DNA from 2 places in the Mesorhizobium oxytropidicola genome. Region 1 is predicted to be linked to the other one. Evidence: predicted binding sites of a transcription regulator. Region 1 holds the regulator's gene; the other holds the start of a gene.
The links. The regulator PhoB, encoded in region 1, activates phosphate uptake and scavenging genes when phosphate is short. The targets are predictions, from matches to a motif close to TGTCATNNANCTGTCAT.
Positions count from the first base shown of each region.

Region 1 (14,834 bases):
TGACGAGCCAGGTCGGCCGCTACGGAACGAACACGTCGCACGGCCTTCGCTTCCGGGGCGCCAATCCCTATCTCAATCCCAATGCCGCCCTGCATATCGGCCTGGCGATGCATGAGCTCGCCGTCAACTCGGTCAGCTACGGCGCCCTGTCCCGGCCAGATGGATTCGTCGAAGTGACCGCCAATCTCAACACCGCCGCCACTGGCGAGGTCGCCCTGTCGCTGACATGGGCCGAGACCATAGGAGCCAATGGCGGCCGGGGGAATCAAAAGCGTTTCGGCAGCGTCGCGCTGGAGCGGGTGGTGCCTACATCGCTCAGCGGAACCGCGAGCCTCGACATCGCGGACGGCCGCCTTGAATACCGCCTTGTCGTCCCGCACAGCAATTTCGAGACGCAGTGAGTGACTCTATCTCTTTGATTTAGAGGCGGATTCAGATTTCAGGTCGATCTGACCTGAAATCATCCGGCTCTGGCGGCAAGCAACGATCCTTAACCGGCTGTTCACCATAAGAGCGGATGCTGTTTTACCCAGATACCGCTGCAACCCACTGGGCTGCGGCACGGTGTGGGGAGGAAATGCTTGACGGTCACCGACATAAACAGACTGGAACAGGCCGCCCGTGTTTCGATGGGCGAATTTCAGGATCCCGAAGCATCCGCGGAACCGCTTTCCCTATCGCATCACGCATTGCTGTGGGGCATCGTCCTGGCGGCGGCCGCGACAATTCTCCTAATCGCCGTGTTCCAGCTGACCTGACCTAAATCCCCTGCCGGCAACATTGCCCGGCGTTCAACCGCTTGCAGCGCTGGCATTATTCGTGTGTCCACCCCGGTCGCTCAGGAACTTTCGGCCGATCTGGGCCGTTATTGTGGCGAGAGGACACGTCGCCATGGAACACATCGCTGCATTGTTGCTGGTCATCGGTTGCAGCAATTCGATGACCGAGTGCCACGAACTGCAGGTGCCGGTGAGCATTTTCGAAACCGCCGACGCATGCACCGCCGAGCGTCCCTTCGCCATGGGCGACGTGCAGGGACAGGCGCAGCATATTGTCGCCAAGTGTCTCGCTGTCGATCCCGCGCTCGAGGATGATTATGATCAGATCGTCTGGAATGTGCGTCCCGATGGCAGCCTCGAAGCTTCGCTTGCCATTTCCAGCCTGGTCATGGCATCTAACGCAGTACGCCCAGAAAAAGACTATCTTAGCCAACAATAAATTCGAGCAGCAAAGGCCGTCATTTCGTGCTAAATGGCTGTTGGAGCTTACCAAAGTGTGGACACAAAGTGAGGAGTGACTCTATGCGGAAGATGATTATTGCCATGGTTGCGGTGGCTGCTCTCAGCGGCTGCACCTCGACCGAGCAGGACGTCGTTGGCGGCGGCTTGATTGGCGCCGGTATCGGCGGTCTGGTCGGCGGCGGCAAGGGCGCGCTGATCGGTGCGGCTGTCGGGGCCGGTTCCGGCCTGCTGGTTCGCAAGCTGCAGAACGGCTATTGCCAGTATCGCGATCATCGCGGACGGATTTACACGGCGCGCTGCAACTAATCCGGCGATAGTCGAAACTTCGATCCGGAGGCCGGCCCGCCGGCCTCCGGATTTTGTACGTATTGGCGTTCGATTGCCATCCGCCTGGCTGGTCGCCGTCAGCCAGTCAGTGGGATTCGTATTTCCACCTTCAGACCATCGGCCTGAAAATCGCGCTTGATCGTGCCGCGCAGTTCGCGCGTGACATTGAGGTCGATCAGCTTGGTGCCGAATCCGGTCTCGGCCGGCGCCTCGACTTTCTTCTTTCCGGCCTCCCGCCAGTTCAGCGCCAGCGTCCGCTCGCGCCCACGCCCTTCCACCGACCAGACCACCTTAAGCGCCCAGTCACTCCTGAGCGAATTGGCGGAATTGCCGGCTTCGCCATATTTCAGCGCATTGGTCGCCAGCTCATGGAAGGTCAGGCCAAGCGCCTGCGTGGTGGTCTCGTCGAGCAGCACCTCCGGTCCTGACAGCAACCCCTCGGGCAGGTCCTTGCCGAACACCTGGCCAAGCTCGATGCGCAGCAGATCGGCGAGATCGGCCTTCTGCCAACGCGAGCGCGTCAGCATGTCCTGGGAGGCCGCCATTGCCTGCAGCCTGGCCGAGAAGGATGCCGAGAACTCGTTGACGTCAGTCGCCCGCAACGCCGTCTGCCGCGCGATCGCCAGCACCCGGGTGATCGAATTCTTGATGCGATGCTTCATCTCCTGCAGCATCAGGTCTTTTTCGAGCAGGCTCTTTTCGGTCGTCTCGTGCAGGCGCGATGCCGCCTCATAGGCGCGCTCCTGATAGCGCGCCACCAGTGCGATGGCGCCCGCCGCCAGCAGGCCGAACAGCCCCAGCATCACCGGGATGGCGCGCGACGACGGCTGCGAGAAGGCGCTGGTCGGCCTGAACAGCACCGTCCACGGCCGGCCGGCCACCGTGATCTTGCGGGTGACCAGCAGCCGGTCGCCAAAGGACGAAGCCGGCGGCGTCTCCGACCGGAACAACAGATTGTCGCTGTTCGCCGCGCCGTCATAGATCTCGGTGTTGACCGGCAGCAGCGGCGCGCGGCTGAGCGCGATCTGGAACAGGTCGCGGGCCCGGAAGGCTGCATAGAGAAAGCCCGCGGTCGAGGACCGCGATGCGTTGATGACCTCCGGCGCGGTTTCGACGTTGAGCCGCACGAAGACCAGGAAGCCGGGGAAGGTCTGCGTGGCACCCGTGCCCTGGCCCAGTTGCACCAGGCCGCTCGCGTGCTGCTGATCATCGGCCATTGCCTTCTCGATCGCCGCGCGCCGCACCGCTTCGCTGAACATGTCATAACCGATACTGGCCTGATTGGACGGATCCAGCGGTTCGAAGAGCATGATGGGCGCGCGCCAGGGCTGCGTCGTTTCCGGATAGACCGGATGGCTGACGCCAAAATCGTGGAGGATGTCGCGTTCAACCGCCGCCTCGGCGCCCGTCTTGACGAGGCCGAGGAAGCCGATGCCGCGCAGGCCGGCGAAATTGTTGTCGACATCCAGCGCGTTGAAGAACGCCTTGAACTCACTCTGGGAGATGTCGCCATTGCGGGCGTCGAACAGCGCCTGTGTCGACCGCAGCAGCGACAAATGCAGGTCGATCCGGCTCTCGATCCGGTTGAGTGCATCGTCGGCCGCCGCTTCGAACTTGATGCGGGAGGCCTCCTGCGTCGCGAAATAGGCGAAACCCGCCATGGTCATGCTGATCAGCGCAACGGCGATGAACGCGACAATCGGAAAAAGTTTCTTCAACGGATGATGCGGTCCATGAGCAATACCGGACCTTTATGGGCAAGTCATCAGGCCAACACAATGGCAAGGCCAAGCCATCGCGATCACTGGCATATCACGTGAGCGGCAACCGGCTATGTCGATCAAACCCATATCGGGCCGCCGACAGCCTCAGGCCGCGATCTTCAGCGCGCCCGGCCCGGGAATGGCGCCCGGAGGACATTTGCCCAGGATGATCATGCCGAGCACCTCGTCCTGGGTGACGTCGGTGGTGCGCGCGGTGCCGACAACCTGGCCGTTCTTCATAACGCAGACTCGGTCGGCCAGCTCGAACACATCGTGAATGTCGTGGCTGATCAGGAAGATGCCGATACCATCGGATTTGAGCTGCTTGACCAGTTCGCCGACCTGCGCGGTTTCCTGCGGACCAAGGGCGGCCGTCGGCTCGTCCATGATCAGGATGCGGGCGTTGAACAGGATCGCGCGCGCAATCGCCACCGATTGCCGCTGGCCGCCCGACAGCTTGATGACCGGCTCCTTGAACCGCTGGAAGCGCGGATTGAGCCGGCCCATCACCTTGCGGGCCTCGGCTTCCATGGCAACGTCGTCGAGCGTGCCCCAGCCGGTCATCAGCTCGCGACCGAGGAACAGATTGGCGGCGGCGTCGACATTGTCGGCCAAGGCGAGGGTCTGGTAGATCGTCTCGATGCCGTATTTCTTGGCATCGCGCGGATTGGCGATCAAAGCCTCCTCGCCATTGACGAAGATCTGGCCGCCGTCGCGCTTGTAGGCGCCGGATAGGATCTTGATCAGCGTCGACTTACCGGCGCCGTTATGGCCGAGCAGCGCCACGACCTCGCCGGGGAAAAGATCGATCGAAGCATCGTCGACGGCGCGGATGCCGCCAAAGGCGATCGAGATGTTGCGCATGTCGATCAGCGGCGTGCCAGAGGGGGCAGTTGTGGAGGCAGTTGCGGGAGCGGTTTTGTTGGCCATGATCGTTTCTCCCCCTAAACCCGCTTGCGATAGACGGTGTCGAGCCACACCGCGATGACCAGCACGGCGCCGACCACGATGCTCTGCAGCGGCGAGTCGATGCCGAGCAGCACCATGCCCGACTGCAATGACTGCATCAGAAGCGCGCCCAGCATTGCGCCCATCACCGTACCGGCGCCACCGGCGAGCGACGTGCCGCCGATGACAGCGGCGGCGATGACCAGAAGCTCGTCCAGCGTGCCCAGTGCATTGGTCGACGCGTTGAGCCGGGCCGACGAGATCGCCGCGCTGATGGCGGCCAGCACGCCCATGATCATGAACACCTTCATGGTCACCCAGCGCGTGTTGATGCCGGCAAGCTCGGCCGCCTCCGGATTGCCGCCAATGGCAAAGACATAGCGGCCGAAACGCGTACGCTTGGTGATGAAGGTCATGATGATGCCCACGGCCACCGCCATCAGCACCGGTATGGCAATGCCATGCGCGATGAACAGCCCGCCTTCGGGAATGGCAATGCCGTTCTGCTGGGCGTACTGGCGCACGATGCCGATCGGCCATGGATAGGAATTGGCGATCCAGACGGCGCCAAGGATAGCGGCGCAGGCAACCACGCCAAGCAAGGTCTCGGCCCAGACGGGGCGCAGCGGAAAGTGGAACCGCTTGCGCTGCGACCTGCCGTTGAGCAGCATGAAGGCAACCGCCACGCAGGCGACGACACCGACGATCCAGCTGGCAGTGGCGCCGATCGAGCCGCGTGGTCCGCCGCCCATCAGTTGGAAGGTTGTGTCGAGCGGCGCGACCGTGCGCCCGCTGGTGATCAGCCATGCCATGCCGCGCCAGACCAGCAGGCCGCCCAGCGTTACGATAAAGGCCGGAACCTCCATATAGGCGATGATGAAGCCCTGGAATGCGCCGATCAGGAGGCCAAGCACCACGCCGGCCGCCAGCGCGATGATCCAGAGCCAGGGATTTCCGAGCTGGAAACCGACGACGCGAATGAGGAATTCGGCCTGCGCCACACCCATGATCATGCCGATCACACCTTCGACGGATCCGACCGAGAGGTCGATGTTGCGCATGACGATGACCAGCACCATGCCGGTCGCCATGATCGCGACCGAAGAGGTCTGCACCGACAGGTTCCACAGATTGCGCGGCGTCAGGAAAAGCCCACCCGACAGGATATGGATGCCGACCCAGATGACCAGCAGCGCACCGACCATGCCAAGCATGCGCGTGTCGAGTTCGGTGGCCTTGAGAAACCGTCCAACGGCACTGAGTTCGGATGCACGCGCCTTGTCCGCCGCAGTGCTGCCGACCGGTTGATTAGAGGTCGTGTCGGTCATGCTATCCTCCCACCGGTTTACCGTCTGGCGCGGATGCCGGAACATGGATGCTATTTGCTTTCCGCAGTCATTTGAAGCGGGAAGCCCCTTGAGAAACGCCGCGGCTTTTCGGGCCGCGGCGTCGATATCGAACCGTATTGCGCCGTTTAGTTGCAGGCCGCGACGCTGCCGGCGGCGACGCCCGCGCAGACTTCGTCCTTCTTGATCCAGCCGGCGTCGATGACGACGTTGAGATTGTCCTTGGTGATGGCGACCGGGGTCAGGAACAGCGACTTGACGGTGTTGCCGCCAGGTGTCGTGAAGTCCTTCACACCAGCTATGTCGGTCATCTTCTTGCCGTCGGCCAGCTGCGAGGCGATCTCAGCGGCGTTCTTGCCGAGTTCGCGCGCGTCCTTCCAAACCGACACGGTCTGGGTGCCGAGCGCGATGCGGTTGAGCGCGGCATGGTCGCCGTCCTGGCCCGACACCGGCACGGTGCCGGCGAGACCTTGCGCCGTCAGCGCCGCGACGACGCCGCCGGCGGTGCCGTCATTGGCCGCGACGACCGCGTCGACCTTGTTGTCGTTGGCGGTCAGGAACTGTTCCATGTTCTTCTGGGCGTTGGCGGGCAGCCAGCCGTCCGTATAGGCCTCACCGACATTCTTGATCTTGCCGCTGTCAATGGCCGCCTTGAGCACTTCCATCGAGCCCGAGAACAGGAAATCGGCATTCGGATCGGAGCCCGAGCCCTTGATGAAGACATAGTTGCCTTCCGGCTTGGCCTTGAACACCGCAGCGGCCTGCAAGCGGCCGACTTCCTTGTTGTCGAAGGTCAGGTAGAAGACGTCCTTGTTCTCGATCAGGCGGTCATAGCCGACGACGGGAATGCCTTCGTCCAGGGCCTTCTGCACGGCCGGGCCGATGGCCGAGGCATCCTGCGCCAGGATGATCAGCGAATTGGCGCCCTGCGAGATGAGGCTCTCGACATCGGTAAGCTGCTTGCCGGGATTGGACTGTGCGTCGGCGGAAATGTACTTGTCGCCGGCGGCCTCGATCGCCTTCTTCATCGCGGCCTCGTCAGTCTTCCAGCGCTCTTCCTGGAAGTTGGACCACGAAACGCCAATGACCTTGTCCTTCGCCTGCGCGACCGACGCGAGCGTCAGCGACATGGCGACACCCGCCAGGATGGCGGCTGTGAATCTCTTCATGATATTCCTCCCTGCGCCGCGTATGGCGCGACCAAACTGGCCCTAAGGCCGGCACAGAGGCTCTATTTTTTCGAGCCTCGAAAAACACTGATCCAACACCGGAACGCTGTCAACAACGATTCTGATGGATTTTGATGTCCCTGCGAATTTTTTTCGAGCCTCGGAATAAATAAATGACAGGACGGGCCGCTTCTGCCAGTATTTGACCGTGTCGCACGCGGCGTTTGAGGGGCCGGAGGAACCGCGGCGACCGGGAGGATGTGGGAAAACATGTCGGTCGGAATCCGTCACGACGATCTGCGCCGGCGCAACCGCGCCATGGTGATTGCGGCCGTGCGCCGGGCCGGCCGGCCCTCGCGCACCGAGATCGCCGCGACCACCGGCCTCAGCCATTCGACCATATCGGCGATTTCCTCCGATCTGATCGGTGAAGGCATCCTGGCCGAAGGCAAGCCGAGCGAGGCCGGCTCGCTGAAGCGCGGCAGGCCGCAGGTCGGCCTCGGCCTCAACCCGGAGGCCGCGGCCGTCATGACCGTGGTGCTGTCGCTGAATTTCCTGTCCGTCGCGGTCATCGACTATGCCGGCCAGGTGATATCGGAGGAACAGCGCCGGCTGGACACGCTGACCATGTCGCGCGAGGCGCTGATCGGCGAATGCGTCGCCATCGTGCGGCGCCGCCTCGATGATCCCGATATCGACGTGCGCAGCGTCGCCCGCATCGCACTGGCAATCCAGGGCATCACCGACACCGAGGCCCGGGCGATGCTGTGGTCGCCGATCACGCCACAGACCGACATCGCCTTCGCCGATATACTCGAAGCCGAGTTCGGCATCCCCGCCACCATGGAAAACGACTGCAACATGATGGCGGTGGCGCTGCGCTGGCGCGATCCCGAGCGTTACCGCGACGACTTCATCGCCATCCTGCTTTCGCACGGCATCGGCATGGGGCTGGTGTTGAAGGGCGAGCTGTTCACCGGCACCCATTCCTCGGGCGGCGAGTTCGGCCACATGATCCATCGGCCAGGCGGCGCGCTCTGCCGCTGCGGGCGGCGCGGCTGCGTCGAGGCCTATGCCGGCAACTACGCCATCTGGCGCAATGCCCGGCAGCTCGGTGAGGACACCGAGCCGGTCGCAGATGTCAGCGACGCCCAGATGCGGGCACTGGCCGCGACGGCGCGGGAACGGGACGGGCCCGAGCGCGAAGCCTATCGTAAAGCCGGCGAGGCGCTCGGCTATGGCCTCGGCAGCCTGTTCGCGCTGATCGATCCCGCACCCGTCGCCATGGTCGGCGTCAGCGCCGCCGCCTTCGACCTGATCGAGCCGGCATTGCGCGAGGCGATCGCCCAGACCGCTGGCGGCCAGCACTCGAAATCGATTTCCTTCGACACCGAACCGAACGAACTGCCGCTGATCCGCGAAGGCTGCGCCATGCGCGCACTGACCTTCGTCGACCAGGAGATTTTCGCGCCGGGCGGGCAGGGTAAGTCAGGCGTTGCCGGCAAGAACGTTGCCTGAGTAACGCGCAGGGATATGTTGAGATTCAGGTCAGGCCGAGTCGAGAATGGCGGGTTCCGAGAACCGGAACGGAGCGGACATTTGGGTCCGTGAGTACCGGAAGCGCGGGAAACCGCCATTCGCAGGCCGGCATCACCTGAATATCAGCATATCCCTAATCCTCGCGGATCGCGTAGCCCGCCCCCCGAATGGTCCTGATAACATCGGGCATGCGGCCATTGTTGACCGCCTTGCGCAGCCGGCCGACATGCACGTCCACGGTGCGCTCGTCGATGTAGATCGTCTCGCCCCAGACATTGTCGAGCAACTGGCTGCGCGAGAACACGCGACCGGGATGGCGCATCATGAATTCGAGGAGGCGGAACTCGGTCGGCCCGAGCCGGATCTCGCTCTTCTTGCGATAGACCCGGTGCGATTCGCGGTCGAGCACGATGTCGCCGACCTTGAGCACGCTGGACAGAACTTCCGGCTTGGCGCGGCGCAGCAGCGCCTTGACGCGAGCCATGAATTCCGGCGTCGAGAACGGCTTGACCAGATAGTCGTCGGCGCCGGTCGAAAGGCCGCGCACACGGTCGCTTTCCTCGCCGCGCGCGGTCAGCATGATGATCGGCAGCCGCTCGGTCTCGGGCCGCATCCGCAGGCGCCGGCAGAGTTCGATGCCGGACACCGCCGGCACCATCCAGTCGAGCACCAGAAGGTCGGGCACGTTTTCCTGCAGGCGGATTTCGGCTTCGTCGCCGCGTGTCACCACCTCGACCTGGTAACCCTCCGATTCCAGATTGTAGCGGAGGAGCACGCCAAGCGGCTCCTCATCCTCCACCACCATGATGCGTGGTGCGATCATCGATTGGTTACCCCTGCGCTCAGGCCGCCGGCGCCGACATCGCCGTCTCGTCCTGTTTTGGACGGTTGGCGGGCAGTTGCGTGCCGGTCAGGACATAGTACGCGTTTTCGGCGATGTTGGTCACATGGTCGCCGATGCGTTCGAGATTCTTGGCGCAGAACAGCAGATGCGTGCAAGCCGTGATGTTGCGCGGATCCTCCATCATATAGGTCAGCAGTTCGCGGAAGACGGAGGTGTATTTGACGTCGATGCGCTCGTCGTCGGCGCGCAGCTTCGCCAGCGCGGCGGCATCGCGCGCCGCATACTCTTCGATCACGCCCTGCACCTGGATCAACACCAGCTGCGCCATGGCGTCGATGGAGTGCGAAAGATCGCGCGGCGTGGCGCTGAGCCCGACGGTGCCGACGCGCTTGGCGATGTTCTTGGCAAGATCGCCGATGCGTTCGAGGTCGCCGGCCATGCGGATCGAGCCGACGACATGACGCAGATCGTCGGCCATAGGCTGGCGCTTGGCGATCAGTGTGATGGCGCGGTCGTCGAGCTCGCGCTGGCGCGCATCCATGATGGCGTCGTCGGAGACCACGCGCTGTGCCAGAGCATTGTCGGAATTCAGCAGTGCCTTGGTGGCACCGCCGACCATCGAGCCGGCGAGATCGCCCATGTCGCTGATCAGCCTGCTGATCTGTCCGAGATCCTCGTCGAAGGCTGCGACTGTATGTTCGGCCATGATCCTGGTCCTCGTATGCGTGCGATCAGCCGAAGCGGCCGGTGATGTAGTCTTGCGTGCGCTTCTCGCGAGGCGACGTGAAGATCTTCTCGGTTTTGTCGAACTCGACCAGTTCGCCCAGATACATGAAGGCGGTCTGCTTCGACACGCGCGCCGCCTGCTGCATATTGTGGGTGACGATGACGATCGTGTAGTCGGCTTGCAATTCGTCGATCAGCTCCTCGATCTTGGCGGTCGACAGCGGGTCGAGCGCCGAGGCCGGCTCGTCGAGCAGGATGACTTCCGGCTTCACCGCCACGGTGCGGGCGATGCACAGCCGCTGCTGCTGGCCGCCCGACAGGCTGAGGCCGCTGGCATTGAGCTTGTCCTTGACCTCGGTCCAGAGTGCCGCGCGCTTCAGCGCCTGCTCGACACGGCCGTCCATCTCGGCCTTGCTGATCTTCTCATAGAGCCTGACGCCGAAAGCGATGTTCTCGTAGATCGACATCGGGAACGGCGTCGGCTTCTGGAACACCATGCCGATCTTGGTGCGCAGCAGGTTGAGGTCCTGCGAGCGGTCGAGAACGTTCTGGCCGTCGAGCAGCACCTGGCCCTCGGCGGTCTGCTTGGGATAGAGCTCGTAGATGCGGTTGAAGACGCGCAGCAGCGTCGACTTCCCGCAGCCCGAAGGGCCGATGAAGGCGGTGACGCTGCGTTCGGGCAGCGACAGCGTGATATCCTTCAGGGCCTTCGACTGGCCATAGTAGAAGTTGAGGTTCTTGACCTCGATCTTGGCCTTGGCCACCGCCTCGGCGGCGATCGTCATGTCTGGAGACAACATCTGGCTCATTTGTCCTCTCTGCGTCCGGTCAGGCTGCGCGCAAAGATGCTGAGCGCGAGAACCGTCAATGTGATGATGAGTGCGCCGGTCCAGGCCAGCTGCTGCCATTCCTCGTAAGGGCTGAGAGCGAACTGGAAGATGGTGACAGGCAGGCTGGCCATCGGCGCGTTGAGATTGCTCGACCAGAACTGGTTGTTCAGCGCCGTGAAAAGAAGCGGCGCCGTCTCGCCGGAGATGCGGGCGATGGCCAGCAATATGCCGGTGACGATGCCGGAAAGTGCGGCGCGGTAGGCAACCGAGCGGATCACCACCCAGCGCGGCGCGCCGATCGCGGTGCCGGCTTCGCGCAAGGCGTTTGGCACCAGATTGAGCATGTCTTCAGTGGTGCGCACCACGACCGGGATGACCAGGATGGCAAGTGCGACGGCGCCGGCGATTGCTGAGAAATGCCCCATCGGCCGCACCATCAGCTCATAGACGAACAGGCCGATGATGATCGACGGAGCCGACAAAAGGATGTCGTTGATGAAGCGCACCACGGTGGTGAGCTTCGAGAAGCGGCCGTACTCGGCCATGTAGGTGCCGGCCAACACGCCGATCGGCGTGCCGACGATGATGCCGATGATGGTCATCACGATGCTGCCGTAGATGGCGTTGAGCAGGCCGCCGGCATCGCCGGGCGGTGGCGTCATTTCCGTGAAGACCGACAGTGAGACGCCGGACAGGCCCTTGTAGAGCAGGGCGCCAAGGATCAGCGCCAGCCAGGCAAGGCCGATGCCGGCGGCAACGACGCACAGCGTCATCATCACGCCATTCTTGCGCTTGCGGCTCTGGTGAAGCGATGCGGCTGTCGACATCGGTCAGGCTCCGGTGCGGGCGTCAATGCGCATCAGCATGTAGCGGGCGATGGCAAGGATCAGGAAGGTGATGACGAACAGGATCAGGCCGAGCGCCACCAGCGAGGAGGTGTAGAGATCGCCGACCGCTTCGGTGAATTCGTTGGCGATGGTCGCCGAGATGGTCGTTGCCGGCGCAAACAGCGACGTCGAGATGCGGTGCGCGTTGCCGATGACGAAGGTCACCGCCATCGTTTCGCCGAGCGCACGGCCGAGAGCGAGCATGACGCCGCCCATGATGCCGATGCGCGTGTAAGGAATGACGACCCGGCGCGTGACTTCCCAGGTCGTGCAGCCGATGCCATAGGCCGATTCCTTGAGCACCGATGGCACCGTATCAAAGACGTCCTTGGTGATCGAGGTGATGAAAGGCAGGATCATGATGGCCAGGATCATCGCCGAGGTCAGCAGGCCGATGCCGTAAGGGGGACCGGCGAACAGGCCGTTGAGGCCCGGAACGCCGTGGAACACGCTGATGATGAAAGGCTGCACCGTCGTCTGCAGGAACGGCGCCAGCACGAACAGGCCCCAGATGCCGTAGATGATCGAAGGGATGCCGGCCAGCAGTTCCACCGCCATGCCGATCGGACCTCGAAGCGGGCGCGGGCAAAGCTCGGTGAGGAAGATGGCGATGCCGATACCGAGCGGCACGGCGATCAGGATGGCTATGGCCGAGGTGATGATGGTGCCGTAGATCGGCGCCAGGGCACCGAACTTCTCCGTCACCGGGTTCCAGCTTTCGCTGGTCAGGAAGGAGAAGCCGAAGGTCGACAGTGCTTGCCAGGAACCGGCTACCAGAGAGATCGCAACGCCACCGAGCAGGACCAGCACCAATATGGCGGCGGCGCGGGTCATTCCATGGAAGATCGAATCGGTCAGCGCGAACCGTCGAACGGTGGCGTCGCGCGAACCTCTAACGGCTGGCAAGGCTTCCTGGACAGCGCTCATGTCAAGCTCGGCTCTTTCAAGTTGATGAGAAAAGGAGCGCCGCGAACGCGGCGCTCCTTCAGACGATATTACTCGCCGGCGTAGACGGGCTTGCCGCCGGCCTGGATGTCGGCCTTCCACGAAGCCTTGATCAGGTCGACGACGCTGTCGGGGATCGACACGTAGTCGAGCGCCTTGGCGGTTTCCTTGCCGTCCTTGTAGGCCCAGGCGAAGAACTTGAGCGCTTCGCCGGTGGCAGCGGCATCATCCGGAGCCGTGTGGATCAGCACCCAGGTGGAGGCAGCGATCGGCCAGGTGGTGTCGCCGGGCTCGTTGGTGATGATGACGTTGAAGTTCTTGGCAGTCTTGAAGTCGGCATTCGAAGCGGCAGCGCCGAAGGATTCGAGCGACGGCTCGACGACCTTGCCGGCTGCATTCAGCATCTTGGAGTAGGACAGGTTGTTCTGCTTGGCATAGGCGTATTCGACGTAGCCGATGCCGCCGTCCGTCTGCTTGACGGTGTTGGCAACGCCTTCGCTGCCCTTGGCGCCGACGCCCGTCGGCCATTCGACGGCGGTGTCCGAACCAACCTTGTCCTTCCAGTCGGGCGAGAGCTTCACCAGATAGTTGGTGAAGTTGAAGGTGGTGCCCGAGCCGTCCGAACGGTGGACCACGGCGATCGCGGTCGACGGCAGCTTGAGGCTGGGGTTCAGCGCCTTGATCGCGGCGTCGTCCCAGGTGGTGATGGCGCCGAGATAGATCTGGGCGAGGGTCTTGCCGTCGAGGACGAGTTCGCCCGGCTTGACGCCAGTGAGGTTGACGATCGGCACGATGCCGCCCATCACCATCGGGAACTGCACGAGGCCGTTCTTTTCCAGATCGGCATCGGACATCGGCTTGTCGGTGGCGCCGAAGGTCACGGTCTTGGCGATGACCTGCTTGATGCCGCCGCCGGAGCCGATCGACTGGTAGTTGAGGCCGACGCCGGTATCCTTCTTGTAGGTATCAGCCCACTTGGCGAACACCGGATAGATGAAGGTCGAGCCGGCGCCGGAAAGGTCAGCTGCGATGGCTGCGGAAAGGGTGAAGGTAGACGCTGTAGCCATTGCAATCGCAACGGCCGCCGAGCGGATGAAATGTCTCATGTGGCCTGCTCCTGTTCGGAAGATGGTCTCTCGGCGCCATTCAAAACCGGCGCCCGCTGAGGCCAATAGACTTCGATTATTACAGTCGCATGACAGTTTCATGTCAGCCCGGTAACGCGTCGCTGGCACTCGAAAAGACGGTGACGGCAGATGGTCGTGGCCAGGTCCAGGTTTGCCCCCGAAATCAGGGACTTGAGCCATCCGCCGGCTGCGGCCACCGCCGGATTCGGCGGGGCTTTCCCAGGTGAAGAAAATCCGGACGGGAGTGCGTTGCTCAAGGCCAGAGCGTGTCGTGGCCGGGCCATCGCCAAAAACAGGTCCGTTGGGGTAGGTTGACGCTGTCTCTTTCCGGCGGTCGCTGCTCCCGCCCGTAACTGCAAAAGGCGGAATTCGATTTTGCTATTGTTCCGACTCGGCGCCGCCTTTGGTATGGTGCGATCGCACCATAGGCATTGCACGTAGGGGTAGCAGCAAATCCGCGATTGATTCCCTCGGCTTGCCTCTTCAGATCCTTGGAACCGGGCGACGCGCGCTGCTATCCCGCGCTGCGCTGGACCTGGCGGCTGGCGCCGAGCCAGCGCTCGACTTCTCCAGCAGGGCCCTGGGGCTGATCGGCTTGGGCAGATAATCGTCCATGCCCGCCTCAAGGCAGCGTTCGCGATCGCCCTTGAGCGCATGCGCGGTGACGCCGACAATCGGCACATGCGTGCCGGTTTCCTGCTCCAGTTGGCGGATCGCGGCGGTCGCCTCGAGCCCGCTCATCTCCGGCATCGAGACATCCATCAGGATCATGCACGGATTGAGCTTGCCGAAGGCGTCGAGCGCCTTGCGGCCATTGCCGACGATCTCGAAGCCGTAACCGGTCTCGCCAAGAATCTGGGTGAAGACCATCTGGTTCACCTCATTGTCCTCGGCCACGAGGATATCCAGCCTGTGTCCGCCATCGCCGGTGGCAGGCAGCCTCGGACGAACCGGCGGCGGCTGCAATTGCGCGCGTTGTTCGGACAGCGCCAGTGGCGGCCGCTGGGGAGCATCAAGTCTCTCGGTTGCAAGCTGGACCGGGATGTCCGTGGTGTGGCGATGGCGCTGGATGGTCGCGACCAGCGTCTCCAGGAGCACGGAGGAGCGCGCCGGCTTGATCAGCTGGGCGTCGATGCCGAGAT
Region 1 is NZ_CM149692.1:1,623,328-1,638,161, reverse strand. Features, by position in the region: gene AC0V8S_RS08235 (sensor histidine kinase) at 1-401, shown strand, start outside; gene AC0V8S_RS08230 (hypothetical protein) at 582-758, shown strand; gene AC0V8S_RS08225 (hypothetical protein) at 892-1,218, shown strand; gene AC0V8S_RS08220 (YMGG-like glycine zipper-containing protein) at 1,302-1,547, shown strand; gene AC0V8S_RS08215 (CHASE domain-containing protein) at 1,646-3,286, opposite strand; gene AC0V8S_RS08210 (ATP-binding cassette domain-containing protein) at 3,437-4,261, opposite strand; gene AC0V8S_RS08205 (sugar ABC transporter permease) at 4,276-5,607, opposite strand; gene xylF (D-xylose ABC transporter substrate-binding protein) at 5,754-6,794, opposite strand; gene AC0V8S_RS08195 (ROK family protein) at 7,065-8,312, shown strand; gene phoB (phosphate regulon transcriptional regulator PhoB) at 8,467-9,156, opposite strand; gene phoU (phosphate signaling complex protein PhoU) at 9,176-9,883, opposite strand; gene pstB (phosphate ABC transporter ATP-binding protein PstB) at 9,909-10,712, opposite strand; gene pstA (phosphate ABC transporter permease PstA) at 10,709-11,560, opposite strand; gene pstC (phosphate ABC transporter permease subunit PstC) at 11,564-12,547, opposite strand; gene pstS (phosphate ABC transporter substrate-binding protein PstS) at 12,616-13,671, opposite strand; partial or broken gene AC0V8S_RS08160 (PAS domain-containing protein) at 14,207-14,834, opposite strand, start outside.

Region 2 (14,834 bases), 320 kb from region 1:
AGCACGGTGAAGGTGCCGTCCGGATTCTTGATCACCCAGTCGGGGTTCGGGTTTTCGCCAAGCGCGGAAAAGCGCGGGTATTTTGGCGTGATCTCAGGCTGGTCGAGGCGGAACTCGGGCTGCAAATCGTAGCTGATCCACTGTGTCAGGAACAGCGGCAGACGCTCCCAGTGTGATTCCCGCAGAACTTGCGGCAGGCTGAAGAACCACAGGACATAGATGAGGTAAGTCAGGATGCCGACGAACAGGAAGAGCGGCGCAAAGCGTTTGTACAGCGGCCGCCGGAACACCTGGGGATAGCGCTCCTCGATCGACAGCATCTCCTCGGCGGTCATCGTCGCCATGGTTTAAGCCCCCATCATAAAGGCTTGCTCGCCGACCAGCTTGCGGCGCAGCCAGGCGGAAAACTGGTCGATGATGAAGATGGTCGTGAACAGGAGCAGCACCAGTGCCAGCGTCTTGGCGCCGAAGCCGCGCGAGATGGAGAGCTTCAATTCCTCGCCAATGCCGCCGCCGCCGACGGCGCCGATGATGGTCGAGATGCGGACATTGATCTCGACGCGCAGCAGCGTGTAGGACATGAAATTGGGCAGCACCTGCGGCAGGCCGGCAAAGCGCACCCGCTCGAACCAGTTGGCGCCGACCGCGCGCAGACCTTCCTCGGCACGCATGTCGATGTTTTCGTTGATCTCGTAGAACAGCTTGCCGAGCGCGCCGATCGAATGCAGGCCGATGGCGATGATGGCGGCGATCGGGCCGATCGAGACGATGGCCGCGAACAGGCCGGCAATGACGATCTCCGGAAAGGCGCGCAGCAATTCCATGAAGCGCTTGACGATCAGCCGCAGCAGCGGATGGGGCGTCAGATTGCGCGCCGCGATGAACGAGAACGGCACCGCGAAGATGAAGCCGATGAAGGTCGAGACCAAGGCGACATTGACCGTGGTGATCATCAGCTCGAAATATTCGGGGATGTAGAAGCCGCCCCAGACATAGATACGGCCGAGCGGGAAGTTGAATTCCTGCGTGCCGGTGTCATGCGGCGAGGCAACGTCGAACAGTGCCCGCCAGACATCGTTCCAGTCCTTGGGGATGAGCCAGCTCAAGAAATCCAGAATATGCGGCAGCCGGTCGAAGAAATGGCCGGCATTGGCCTCGTCGGCGAACCACATGCTGGCGAACATCGCGGCGAGCAGCAGGCCGACGCCAAGCACTGTGTAGAACCGGCGCAGCGACGTCTGGCGTCGCCAGGCATCGGCCATCTGGTGGGTGGCGCCAGAAGGGGCTGTCAAAGGAGCGGCTGTCACGGAAAGGGCCATGATCGGAGATGCAAAAAGGGCGGTGTTTTCAGACACCGCCCTTTCCGATTTCGCCGTTAGCCGCCGATGGCTGCCTTACGGGCTTCGACGATGACGCTGTAGAAGTCGGGCTTCACTGGGACGTAGCCGGTGAAATCACCGCCTTCGACGCCTTCGAAGCAAGCCTTGTCCTTCTGCGGCAGCTGCGTGAAGAAGTTGGCAAGCTTGGCGGTCATGTCGTCGCCGAGCGCGGTGCGCACGACCAGCGGGCCGTTCGGGATCAGGCCCGAACGCCAGACTTCGACGAAGTCGTTGGGGTCGACGGCGCCCTTGGCGACTTCCTTGTGGAAGGTGCCGGAGGTGTAACCGTTCTTGAAGTCGCCGATGCCGGAGGAATCATCCACCGCGACATCGACCTTGCCGTCGCGCACGGCCAGGATGTTGTTCTCGTGGCCGCCATTGAACTGGGTCGAAGCGAAGAAGGCTTCGTTGGAGGCGCCGGTGGTCTTCGGAATCTGCGTCAGCGGGATCAGGTAGCCGGAGGTCGAATCCGGATCGGCATAGCCGAGCTTTTTGCCCTTGGCCGACTTGATGTCGGTGATGCCCGAGGTCTTCAGAGCCAGGCCGATCGAATAGTAACCGGTGGAACCATCGGTCTGCTTGGTGGTGAGGATCGGGGTGACAGCCTTCGGATCCTTAAGATAGACGCTGGCATAGCCCGAGGCGCCGAGTTCGGCGAAGTCGAGCGTGCCGCCGAGCAGGCCCTGGATGACGCCGTCATAATCGGCGGCGGGGAACAGCGAGACCTTTTCGAAGCCGAATTCGGCCTTCAAATGGTCGGCCAGGCACTGGTAGTTGCGCAGCCGGTCGGTTTCGTTTTCACCGCCGAGGATGCCGACGCGGAATTCCTTCAGATCGGCGGCGTGGGCCATGCTGGTCGCCATGGCAAGCACCGAAACGGCGCTGAAAACCATCTTCCTGAACATTTGATGTCTCTCCTGTAAGTTCCGGCCCCGCGCCGGCAGCGTTCTTGATCTTGACAAGTGCCCTTGACGTGGGCGGACGATCCGAGCCGCTCTTTCTTGAACTCAGTAACCTGGGAATGCAGGTTCGAGCGGTCCGGCGGATGCAGCGATCTTTTGCTTGAAGGCAACGCTTGTGGAGGTGATGGCCTCCGATATCTCTACGCCATTGCTGTCGGCGCCGTAGACGAGGCGAACGGCCTCACGATTGAGCTCTTCGGGCGGGCCATCGAAGACGACCTTGCCGGCGGCCATGCCGATGATGCGGTTGCAATAGGCGCGGGCGGTGTCGAGCGTATGCAGATTGGTGACGACGGTGATGCCTTCGCGCAGATTGATGTCCTGCAGCGAATCCATCACCACCTTGGCGTTGAGCGGGTCGAGCGAGGCGATCGGCTCGTCGGCAAGGATCACCTTGGGCTGCTGCATCAGGGCGCGGGCGATGGCGACGCGCTGCTGCTGTCCGCCGGACAGGGTGCCGGCGGGCTGAAGTGCGGTGCGGGCTATGTCGAGCCGCTCGAGCGCGGCGACGGCCTCGGCGCATTCGGCGCGCGAGAACATGCCGAGAAGGTTGGACAGGGTCGAACGGTGGTTCAGCTTGCCAAGCAGCACATTGGTCAGCACGTCGAGGCGCGGCACCAGGTTGAACTGCTGGAAGATCATGGCGCAGTCGCGCTGCCAGCGCCGCAGCGGCGAGCCGCGCAGCTGGGAGACCTCGGCGCCGTCAAAAAAAATCGACCCCTGGCTGGGGTCGACAAGACGGTTGATCATGCGAAGAAGGGTCGATTTGCCGGCGCCCGAACGGCCGATGACGCCGACCATCTGACCCTGCGGGATCGAGATGTTGACGTCGCTAACGGCGGTGTTCTTGCCAAATCGTCGGCTGACACCGCGGATTTCGAGCGTGGCAGAGCTTGCTGACATAGGCAGGTTCCAGTCCGGACCTTATTGATCGTCAGGCATTCGCCTAGCGCAGCCACATGAACCTGCCGTGTCGCCAGCATGTCAGTTTTGTTACGCTCCACAGGCGCGACGACCGGCGACTTGCGGACAATCAGCCGAGCACCAGCAATTCCTCGAAATGCTTCATGTCGCGGAAAGCGCAGAAGGCGGGTGGCTTGATCTCGATCACCGGCGCCTGCCTTGCGAAAAGCGCAAGGCCATCATCGAACAGCGTCTGCCACGCAGCCGCCCTGTCGTCTGCCAGACGCTGGATCTGATAGGCGAAGGTGATGTGGAAGACATAAGCGTCGTGATCGGGATGCCGGTAGCCGAATGGCCCTGCCAGGGCATCGCGCCATCGACGCATGATGCGCACGTCCTCGTCCGTCGCGCCGGCCACGGTGAGGCCTGTGGGCACGACCTCGACCACCTTGATGCTGAACGGGCCGAAGCCTTCGAAACCCTTCAGCCGTTCCAGATAAAGCCGGGTCATGGCGTCAATGCTGGTGTCGAGCGGTACGTTCTGCGGCCAGTAGGGCAGGCGGCGGCGATATTCGATGATGCCCTGGAACAGCGTCATGTGCAGGCTGGAGACGGGCGTGAAGGCAAGCCGGTCGGCGTCGGGCATAGCCAGCATCTTGTCGCGCACCGCAAGCACCACGGCCTCGGACGGCGAACCGCTGACGAGATGGCTGACGACGGTGTTGCCGGGCTCGGTCAGGAAATTGCCTGAGGTGTCGTAGCGCGTGCCGAGATGCGTCGGCGGCATCGGATTGGAGCCGGCAAAGAATCCGGCGAGTGAGGGTGTGACAACGTCGAACATAGCGATCTCCTTGGGGGAGATGGCGTCCTGTCCGAGTCATGTGTCAAGGATGTGAACAGGCTCTCACATGACGATGATGTGAGGGACTATCCCTCGTATTTCTCCAGGAACGCTTCCGCAGAGAGCTCGCGAAAATCGTCGAGCGAGGCGCGCAGCCTGGCGTGGTCCCAGTCCCACCAGGCAAGCGCCTGGTAGCGTCCGGCGGTGCGGCGGTCGAAGCGTTCGCGGATCGGCTTTGCCGGCACGCCGGCAACGATGGTGTAGGGCGCGACATCCTTCGAGACGACGGCGCCGGCGCCGACCGCCGCGCCATCACCGACGGTGACTCCCGGCAGGACGGTCGAGCCGTGGCCGAGCCAGGTGTCGTGACCGATGGTGACGCGCTTGGCACGGCGCTGGGCAAAGAATTCGCTCTCGTGCTCGGCATCGTCCCAATAGTCCGAAGCGCGGTAGGTGAAGTGGTGCAGCGTCGGCCGCCAGGTCGGGTGGTTGGTGGCATTGAGGCGCACGCTTGCCGCGATGTTGGCAAACTTGCCGATCGTGGCGCACCACACGGCGCAGTCCTGCATCATGTAGGAATAATCGCCGAGTTCGCTTTCCGAAACCCGGCTGCGGTCGGCGATCTCGGTCCAGCGGCCGAGCGTAGAATTGTGCACTTCCGCCGTTGGGTGAACCAGCGGCGTCTCCGACAATTTCCTTGTCATGCGGCGAGTTTTCCCGGAGCAAAAGCGGTGACGTCGATGATGCGGTCGGCCACCGCCTCGCGCACATCATGGTCGTGGAAGATGCCAAGCAGAGCGACGCCTGCCGCCTTCTTGGCGGCGATGAGTGCAATCACAACGTCGCGGTTGGTGGCATCGAGTGAGGCGGTCGGTTCATCGAGCAGCAGGATCGGGTGCTCGGTGATGAAGCCGCGCGCGATGTTGACGCGCTGCTGCTCGCCGCCGGAGAAGGTCGCCGGCGGCAGTGCCCAGAGCTTTTCCGGCAAGTTGAGCTGCGCCAACAGGGCGCGCGCCTTGCCTCTGGCTGTCTCGCGCTCCTCGCCGCGCTCGACCAGCGGCTCGGCGACGACATCCAGCGCCGAAACACGCGGCACGGTGCGCAGGAACTGGCTGACATAACCGATCGTTTGCCGGCGCACGGCAAGCACGGTGCGCGGGCTGGCATGAGCGAGATCGATCAATCCATCCTCGTGCCTGACGATGATCTGGCCTTCGTCGACGGCGTAGTTGCCGTAGAGCATTTTCAGGATCGAGCTCTTGCCGGCACCAGACGGGCCGCCAAGCACAGTGCATTCGCCCGCCTTGATCGAGAACGAGACACCGGCGACGACAGGCAGTTTGATGCCATCGCGCAGATGCATGGTGAAGCTCTTGGCGACGTCGGAGACAACGAGGGGCGTCGGCATGGTTACACCTGCAAAATGGAAGAAACGAGAAGCTGCGTGTAGGGCGCGCGCGGGTCGTCGAGCACGCGGTCGGTGAGGCCGCTTTCGACGACGCGGCCGTCCTTCATCACCATCATGCGCTGCGACAGCAGACGCGCCACCGCCAGGTCGTGGGTGACGACGATGGCCGCCAGGCCGAGGTCGGTGACCAGTCCGCGCAAGAGGTCGAGCAGGCGCGCCTGCACCGAGACGTCGAGGCCGCCGGTCGGCTCATCCATGAACACCAGCCGTGGGCCGGTGACGAGGTTGCGGGCGATCTGCAGGCGCTGGCGCATGCCGCCGGAAAAGGCGCGCGGCTCGTCGTCGATGCGATCTTGCTCGATCTCGACGCGCGACAGCCAGTCGACGGCGGTGGCGCGGATCTTGCCGTAGTGGCGGTCGCCGACCGCCATCAGCCGTTCGCCGACATTGGCGCCGGCCGACACCGTCATGCGCAGGCCGTCCGCCGGGTTCTGGTGGACGAAGCCCCAATCGGTGCGCATCAGGAAGCGGCGCTCGGCCTCGCTCATGCGGTAGAGCTCGCGGAACTGGCCGTCGCGCATGCGATAGCTGGCGGTGCCGGAGGAAGGTAAGAGCCGCGTCGACAGGCAGTTGAGCAGCGTCGTCTTGCCGGAACCGGATTCGCCGACGACAGCCAGGACTTCGCCCGGCCACAGGTCGAAGGAGACGTTGTCGCAGCCGACGCGCGAGCCGTAGAATTTGGACAGCGCCGAAACGCGCAGCAACGGTTCGTCGGTCATTGTGCCGGCTCCCCTGTTTCTGAGGCAAAATGGGTTTCTGGGGCAGGGTTGGTTTCAGGGGCAAGGTGGCCGCGATGGCCGTCGGCCCGCCGCTTCTCGCAGTGGTCGGTGTCGGAGCAGACGAACATGTGGCCGCCATGGTCGTCGAGGATGACCTCGTCGAGATAGACGTTCTCGGCCGCGCACAGCGCGCAGGGTTGATCGAAGGTCTGCACCTCGAACGGATGGTCCTCGAAGTCGAGGCTAACGACATCGGTGAAGGGCGGTACCGCGTAGATGCGCTTTTCTCGGCCGGCGCCGAACAGCTGCAGCGCCGGCGAGCGGTGCATCTTGGGATTGTCGAATTTCGGCGTCGGCGAGGGGTCCATCACATAGCGGCCCTCGACCTTGACCGGATAGGCGTAGGTGGTGGCGATGCGGCCGTGCTTGGCGATGTCCTCATAGAGCTTCACATGCATGAGGCCGTATTCCTCCAGCGCATGCATTTTTCGCGTTTCGGTCTCGCGCGGCTCGAGGAAGCGCAGCGGCTCGGGGATCGGCACCTGATAGACCAGCACCTGGCCAGCGGTGAGCGGATGTTCGGGGATGCGGTGGCGGGTCTGGATGATGGTGGCGCTGGCGGTGTCGGTGGTGACAGCGACATTGGCGACCTTCTTGAAGAAGGCACGGATCGAGACCGCGTTTGTGGTGTCGTCGGCGCCCTGGTCGATGACCTTCAGCACATCGTCTGGGCCGATGATCGAGGCGGTGACCTGGACGCCGCCTGTGCCCCAGCCATAGGGCATCGGCATTTCGCGCGAGGCGAACGGCACCTGGTAGCCGGGGATGGCGATGCCTTTGAGGATCGCGCGGCGGATCATCCGTTTGGTCTGCTCGTCGAGGTAGGCGAAGTTGTAGGTGGCGATGTCGGTCATGGCGATCACATCCACATTGTGCTATTGAATTGGCGTCCAGGACGCGGAAACAGGGGCGAATTCAGATGAACTCCACCGGATGGATGCATCTCGGAATTGTGTTTCTGGTGTTCGCCGGCGTCGTTCTCTTTTTCCTTCGGCGCATGATTCTTCCCGCGCCAAAAGGGGGCTCTCACGGTGAGTCCATAGGCATCGGCAATGGTGACTACTCCGGGTATGATAGCTATGGCGGTCATTCCCACGACGGTGGCGGCCATGGAGGCGGGCACTAAGTTCATTGCGCAGCCTCCAATCCCTTGGCATAGCGCGCCAGCCGCTCGGTGAGCGTGCCGGTGTGCAGTTCGAACATGTGGTTGTCGTCGTCGTAGAAATAGATCGAGCTCACCCTCGACACGTGGGCGTGGCGGGCGCATGTCGAGGCCTAGTCTGCCGACGCGTTCGGCGTAGCGGTCGAAATCGGCGTCATCGATCTTGAAGGCGATGTGGTTGTAGCTGCGCTCGGGCAGCGCCTCGCCTTGCATGATGGCGATCCAGATGTCGCCGATCAGGAAGAATTTTTCGCGCGACAGCGAGAACAGCGCGGCGTCGCTGGCATAGACCTCGCGCGCGTCGAACACGCCCTCGAGAATGGCAGTCATCCGGTCGAGGTCACGGACGATGAAGGTCATGTGGGACAGGCCTTCGATCATTCCGCGGCCTCCCGCTTCTCTTCGACCTTCGCGGGGTTTTCGCGGGCTTCGTATTCGGCGCGCATACGGCGCACCAGATCGAGTTCGGCCTGGAAGTCGACATAGTGCGGCAGCTTCAGATGCTCGACAAAACCGGTCGCCTGGACGTTGTCGGAATGCGATATGACGAACTCCTCGTCCTGGGCGGCGGCGACAATGTCCTCGCCAAGTTCGGAGGCTCGCAAAGCCCGGTCGCAGAGCGCCATGGCCATCGCCTTGCGCTCGCTCTGGCCGAAGACCAGGCCGTAGCCGCGGGTGAATTGCGGCGGCGCCTTGACCGAGCCCTTGAACTGATTGACCATCTGGCATTCGGTGACCCGCACCGTACCGAGTGGCGCTGCGAAAGGCAGTTCGGGAACGTCGAGTTCCAGCTCGACCTCGCCGATGCGGATTTCGCCGACAAAGGGATGGTTGCGGGCGTAGCCGCGCTGGGTGGAATAGCCGAGCGCCAGGAGAAAACCCTCATCGCCACGCGACAATGCCTGCAGGCGGATATCGCGCGCCATCGGGAATTCCAGCGGCTCGCGGGTGATGTCGCCCGGCACGTGGTCCTGCGGCATCTCACCATCCGGTTCGATCAGGCCTTCGCGGGCGAGGATCGCCGAGACGCGCGGCATGGCTTGCGCTTCCGTCTCGCGCCGCAGGGGCTCGGCGACATCGGCGCCGGCGGCAAGCTCGGGATCGAGCAGCCGGTGCGTGTAGTCGAAGGTCGGGCCGAGAAGCTGGCCGCCGGGCAGGTCCTTGTAGGTCGCCGACACGCGCCTCTCGACCCGCATCGTGCCGGTGTCGATCGGCCTGGAATAGCCGAAGCGTGGCAGCGTGGTGCGATAGGCGCGCACCAGGAAGATCGCCTCGATCATGTCGCCGCGCGCCTGGACGATGGCGAGTGCCGCCAGTTCACGGTCGTAGAGCGAGCCTTCGCTCATCACCCGGTCGACGCCGAGCGCCAGCTGTTCGACGATCTGGTCGAGGCGCAGTGCCGGCACCGAACGGTCGCCGCGCCGGCGGTCGGCAAGCAGGCTGTGGGCGTTGGCGATTGCGGCCTCGCCGCCTTTTACCGCGACATACATCTTACGCCTCCATCGTCTTGATGCGCGTCGTGCGCGGCAGGCAGGCTATGCCTTCTGGCGTGGCGAGGATGATGTCGACACCGCGCGGAAAGCGCTTGTTGTTCTGCTTCCACTGTTCAGTGAAATGACGCGGCATCTGCGACGGCGCCATCGCGGTGCTGGTTTCGATGCCGGGGCCTTCGAGCAACAGCGGAGCGCCCGAGGTGAGATCGCTGACCTGGAGGATCAGGGTGGTCGAGCGGTCGGGATAATCCTGCGTTCCCTGCGAAAAACCGTCGAGCGCCATCATCTCGGCCGGCGTGGCGACAAAGGCGAAATGCGCGTCGGCGGGTGTGTTGGCCAGCGGCGCGCCGCAGTGGAAGCCAAGCCAGGAGATGACCGCGGCAGACGCGTGCAAGGCCGGGTCGAGCCAAAGCGGCGTGTCGTTGTCGCAGAGCGCCAACGCGATGGCGCCTGATGTTGTCGAGAGCGGCGCGGGCGGGCGGGCCAAGGCCGGCAGAGGCTGCACGCTGCCCGGCCGCGCCATCGCATCCATGACCGCGCGAAACACGGTCTGGGCGTTGAACACCGGATCGGCGAAACCGCCCTCGATCGATTGCGCTGCGATATCCATCAGTCTTCTCCGCGAACCATGGTGAAGAAATCCACCTTCGTCGCCGCCGTCTCGGCGCGGCGTTTTTCATGGGCAGTCGCGAGCGCCGACCGCAAAGGCGCGATCAGCCTGGCCTCGACCTCGGCGCGGCGGGCGGGGTCCTGCCAGAGCGCGTCGGCTATTGCCGAGAGCTTCGCCTTCTGCTTGTCGCGGCCAAGCGCGTAGCAATGGCCGACCTGTCCGGACGGCAGCCGGACCGTGGCGCGGGTGACGGTCGCCTCGCCGACATTGAACGGCGCGCCACCTCCGCCGATGCGGCCGCGCAGCGTCACCAGCCCGGTCTCGGGACCGCGCAGCAGTTCGGCTTGCGAAGGCAGGCCGGCCTCGTTCCAGAGCCGGACGATGTCGTCACCGCTCGATTGCGCGAGCGTCGCCATGGCGGCCTTGCGTTCGGCCTGGTCGCGGGCTTCCTGTCCTCGCATCGGCAGCATTCCTCTTTGCTAAATTTGTCTATTGATATAGACAACTATACAAATTATACATATTACCTAACGCGAGTCCATGACGGGTGGATGACAAACAGTAGAAGCTTGGGGGCGATTCATGATCGGAAGACAGGAAGCCGACAGCATCGAACGACGTAGCGGCGTCTCCCTGTGGCGGCAGATCGCCGACAGGATCCTGCAGGCGATCGCCACCGGCGATTTCGCCGAGAATGCGGCGCTGCCGCCGGAGGTGGCACTGGCCGAGCGCTATGGCGTCAACCGCCACACGGTGCGCAGCGCCATATCGGCGCTTGTGCAGGAAGGCGTGCTGCGGGCCGAGCAGGGGCGCGGCACCTTCGTGTTGTCGCGCAAGCGGCTGTCCTATCCGATCGGCGCGCGCACGCGCTTTTCAACGGGCCTGCAGGGGCAGACCTCGGAACGGCACATCGTGCTGCTCGCCTCTGCGGTCGAGCCGGCGAGCCAGCGTGTCGCCGAGGGGCTTGGCCTGGCCAGGGGCGCCGAGGTGATCAGGTTGGAGACACGCGGCGAGGCCGATGGACGGGCTGTGTCGCGCGCTGCCGGCTGGTTCGAGGCCAGACGCTTTGCCGGCATCGACAAGGCGATGGCTGAGACGGGCTCAATCACCGCGTCGCTGGCCCGCTTCGGCATAGACGACTATCTCCGGCAATCGACCGTGCTGTCGGCGCGCCACGCCGATGCGGCCGACCTTGCCGACCTCGACCTGCAGCCGGGCGCCATCGTGCTGGTCACGGTGGCCGTCAACGTCACGCCGGACGGCCAGCCGATCCAGTTTTCGGAGTCGCGCTTTCCGGCGGAACGGGTCGAGCTGAAACTGTCGGCGCTGTGAGCCGAACTCTGCCGACTATCCGATCTCGATCACAGCTTTGATCAGGCCAGACTTTTCATGCGCCCAGCGGGCGAGGTCGCGCGGCGTGCCATCGAGTGTGGTGCGGTGGGTGACCAGCTTGGCCATGGGCACGGCGCCGTTGCGGATCGAGGCGGCGACGTGGTCGAAATCGGCCTTGAGCGCATTGCGGCTGCCAACCAGCGTCATTTCGCGCTTGTGAAATTCCGGATCGGAAAAGACGATGTCGTCCTTGACGACGCTGACCAGCACCAGTGTGCCGCCATGCGCGACATGGGCGAAGGCCGATTGCACCGACCGGGTGTTGCCGGTGGCGTCGAAGACCACGTCGAAGCCTTCGCCTGATGTCGCTTCCCTGACCAGATCCGGCACCGCTCCGTGCGAGCCGTCGAGGATACTGAAACCAAGTTCGTTTTCGGCGAAAGCGAGCCGTTCCGTACTCATGTCGAGCAGCGTCACGTCGAACCCGGCGATGCGGGCAAAGATGGCGTTGCCGAGCCCGATCGGGCCGGCGCCGATGACCAGCGTGCGGGCGCCGGGCTCGGCGCGGGCGCGCCGCACGGCATGCGCGCCGATGGCGAGGAATTCGACGGCGGCAGCGTCGGCCAGCGACAGGCCGTTGGCCGGATAGAGATTTTGCGCCGGGACAAGAATATGTTCGCACATGGCGCCGTCGCGATGGACGCCGAGCACCTCGATCCTGACGCAGCAATTCGGCTTGCCGTGCCGGCAGGCGATGCATTTGCCGCAGGAGAGATACGGATTGATGACGACCGGTTCGCCGACGGCAAGGTCGACACCGTCACCGGTCTCGACGACCGTTCCCGACACTTCATGGCCCATGATGCGGGGATAGGCGAGGAACGGGTGCTTGCCCTCGAAAATGTGGTAGTCGGTGCCGCAGATGCCGACATGGCTGACCGCGATCAGCGCCCAGCCGGCAGGCGGTGCGACAGGCGCGGGGCGGTCTTCCAGGACAAGATCGCCGGGCGAGCGGCAGACGACGGCTTTCATGCTTCAATCCAGTCAGGGTTTGTAAAACGCCGGCCCATTTCATGGCGGGCCGGCGATCGGTCTTGGTGGTGATCACTTGCCGCCGCGGCGGCGCAGGCCGTCGAAATAGACGATGACGATGATCAGCACGCCAGTGATGATGCGCTGCCAGAAGGCATTGACGTTGAGCAGGTTGGCGCCGTTGTTGATGGTGGCGAGAATGAAGGCGCCGAGCAGCGGGCCGTGCACCGAGCCGACCGCGCCGAACAGCGAGGTGCCGCCGATCACCGAGGACGCGATCGCCTGCAGTTCCCAGCCCTCGGCCTGGGTCGGGTTGCCGATGCCGATGCGCGAGGCGAGCAACACGCCGACAAAAGCCGCGCACAGGCCCGACAGCGTGTAGGCCATGTAGATGGTGCGCTGGACATTGACACCGGACAGGCGCGAGGCTTCGGCGTTGGAGCCGACCGAGAAGAGGTAGCGGCCCCAACGGCTATGATGCAGGAAGATGTAGGCGGGAATGCCGACCAGGATGACCATCCAGAACAGATTGGGGACGCCGAGGAAGGAGTTGCGCGAGAACTCCTGGAAGGCATCGTTGTTGATGGAGATCGAGTTGCCGTTGGTCATCAGAAGGCCGATGCCGCGCAGCGACGTCAGCGTCGCCAGCGTGATGATGAAGGGCGGCAGGCCCATCTTGACGATGCCGAAGCCATGGAAAAGGCCGATGGCAACGCCGACCAGCAGCGTGATCAGGATGGCGAGGAAGACCGGCACGCCGGCATTGATCAGCATCGCCGCAATGACGGTGGCAAAGCCGACCACGGCGCCGACGGACAGATCGATACCACCGGTGATGATGACAAAGGTCTGGCCAACCGCCAGGATGGCGATCATCGAACCCTGACGCAAAAGGTTCGAGATGTTGTTGGCCGAGGCGAAGCTCGATGTCGACAGCGACAGGATGACCCAGAGCAGCACCAGCAGCGCCAGGAGCGTCAGCCCGAACAGGGCGTTGTAATTGCGCTTGGGCTTTTCGGCAGGAATCGCCTCGGTGCTCATATCTTTCCTCCCAGCTTTTCTTGTTTCTCGGCGAGCGCCTGTGTGAGAATTTCCTCGTGATCGGCGGTGCGGAATCCGTGTGTCGCCACCAGCTTGCCACGGCGGAACACGTGCAGCGTGTCGGCCAGCTCATAGACTTCCGGCAGATAGGACGAGATCAGGATGATGCCGGCGCCCTTCGACAAGAGCGCGCCGAACAGGCGGTAAATCTCGGCCTTGGTGCCGACATCGACGCCGACGGTCGGCTCGTCGAAGATGAACAGCTTGGCGCCATGCGCCAGCCATTTGCCGATGACGATCTTCTGCTGGTTGCCGCCCGATAGGCTGGAGGCCAGCGCATGGCGCGTCGGCGTCTTGATGCGGAGGTCGGCGATCTGGCGGTCGGCCTCGGTCTTTTCCTGCGCGCCGGAGATCAACAGATTGTTGGAGATGCGCTTGTAGATCGGCAGGTTGAGATTGAGCCCGACCGGCAAATTGAGGCAAAGGCCTTGATCGCGGCGGCTTTCCGGCGCCAGCGCCATGCCGAGCTTGATCGCGTCATGCTCGGAATTGATCTGGACCGGCTTGCCCTCCCACAGGATCTGGCCAGCCGACTTCTTGTGACGCCCATAGAGCGTGGTGACGAATTCGCTGCGGCCGGCGCCGATCAGACCGTAGAGCCCGACGATCTCGCCGGCGCGGACCGTCATCGAGACATTTTCGAAGCCCTTGCCCGACAGGTTCCTGGTCTCGACGATCGCAGCGCCGGGGGTGAAATGCTCCTTGTGGTAGACCTGCTCGATCGAGCGGTTGATCATCAGCTTGACCAGTTCGGCGTCGTTGGTCTCGCTGATGTTCCTGGTGCCGACCAGCGTGCCGTCGCGCAGCACGGAGACGCGGTCGGCGAGCTCGAAGACTTCCTCCATGCGATGGCTGATATAGATGATGGTCACGCCCTCGGACTTCAGCCGGCGGATCAGGGTGAAGAGCTGGTCGGCCTCCTTGCGGGTGAGGTAGGCGGTCGGCTCGTCGAAGATCAGGAATTTGGTGCCGCGCACGGTGGCGCGGGCGGCGGCGATCAGCTGCTGCTGGCCGATGGTGAGGTCGCCGAGCACGACATGCGCCGGCAGGTCGAAGCCGAGATCGTCGATGATCTTCTGCGCTTCCTTGACCATGGCGCGCTGCTGCAGGATGCCGAAACGCGAATTCTCCTCGCCGAGGAACATGTTGGCGGCGACGGTCAAATGGCGGCAGAGCACGACTTCCTGGTGCACGGCGTTGATGCCGAGCGCCATCGCCTCATGCGGGGTCGCCAGCGGCGCCGGCTTGCCTTCCCAGATGACCTCGCCGGAAGTGCGCGGCATGACGCCGGTCAGAAGCTTTATCAAGGTGGATTTGCCGGCGCCGTTCTCGCCGACAATGGCGTGGATTTCGCCGGACTTGAAGGCCAGCGTCACCGGTTTCAGCGCATGGGTGCCGGGATATTTCTTCTCGAGGCCGCGCAGTTCGAGGATCGTTCTGCCAGGCTCCAGCACAGGGGCTGGATGCAGGTCTTGCGCCGTCGATGTCATGACAATCCTCCCAGATTGGCCTCCCAGATTGGTCTCACGATCTGGCACGCGGCGAGGCTTTGAAATGCCCGCAAGAGCAACCTAGCCCAGGCTGGCGGATTTCCAAGCGATATGGCTGTCGTTTCCGGGGCGCGAGGCCCCGGAAACCAGAGCGGCTATGCCGGGGCTCAGTTGAGCTTCGGGTTGAGCAGCGCGTCGATCTTGGGTTCCTTCATATTGGCCTTGGTGACGAGGTTGGCACCGGTGTCGACATTGGCCTCGACCTTCTCGCCCTTCGAAGCG
Region 2 is NZ_CM149692.1:1,947,072-1,961,905, forward strand. Features, by position in the region: gene phnE (phosphonate ABC transporter, permease protein PhnE) at 1-344, opposite strand, end outside; gene phnE (phosphonate ABC transporter, permease protein PhnE) at 348-1,262, opposite strand; gene phnD (phosphonate ABC transporter substrate-binding protein) at 1,376-2,284, opposite strand; gene phnC (phosphonate ABC transporter ATP-binding protein) at 2,387-3,244, opposite strand; gene AC0V8S_RS09775 (DUF1868 domain-containing protein) at 3,375-4,085, opposite strand; gene AC0V8S_RS09780 (DapH/DapD/GlmU-related protein) at 4,172-4,789, opposite strand; gene phnL (phosphonate C-P lyase system protein PhnL) at 4,786-5,493, opposite strand; gene phnK (phosphonate C-P lyase system protein PhnK) at 5,496-6,272, opposite strand; gene AC0V8S_RS09795 (alpha-D-ribose 1-methylphosphonate 5-phosphate C-P-lyase PhnJ) at 6,269-7,186, opposite strand; gene AC0V8S_RS09800 (hypothetical protein) at 7,192-7,464, opposite strand; partial or broken gene fosX (FosX/FosE/FosI family fosfomycin resistance hydrolase) at 7,461-7,875, opposite strand; gene AC0V8S_RS09810 (carbon-phosphorus lyase complex subunit) at 7,872-8,984, opposite strand; gene phnH (phosphonate C-P lyase system protein PhnH) at 8,986-9,597, opposite strand; gene phnG (phosphonate C-P lyase system protein PhnG) at 9,597-10,058, opposite strand; gene phnF (phosphonate metabolism transcriptional regulator PhnF) at 10,180-10,929, shown strand; gene AC0V8S_RS09830 (zinc-binding alcohol dehydrogenase family protein) at 10,945-11,961, opposite strand; gene AC0V8S_RS09835 (ABC transporter permease) at 12,034-13,002, opposite strand; gene AC0V8S_RS09840 (sugar ABC transporter ATP-binding protein) at 12,999-14,552, opposite strand; gene AC0V8S_RS09845 (ABC transporter substrate-binding protein) at 14,720-14,834, opposite strand, start outside.
Region 2: the regulator PhoB is predicted to act here: its motif matches at 10,138-10,154, upstream of phnF (phosphonate metabolism transcriptional regulator PhnF).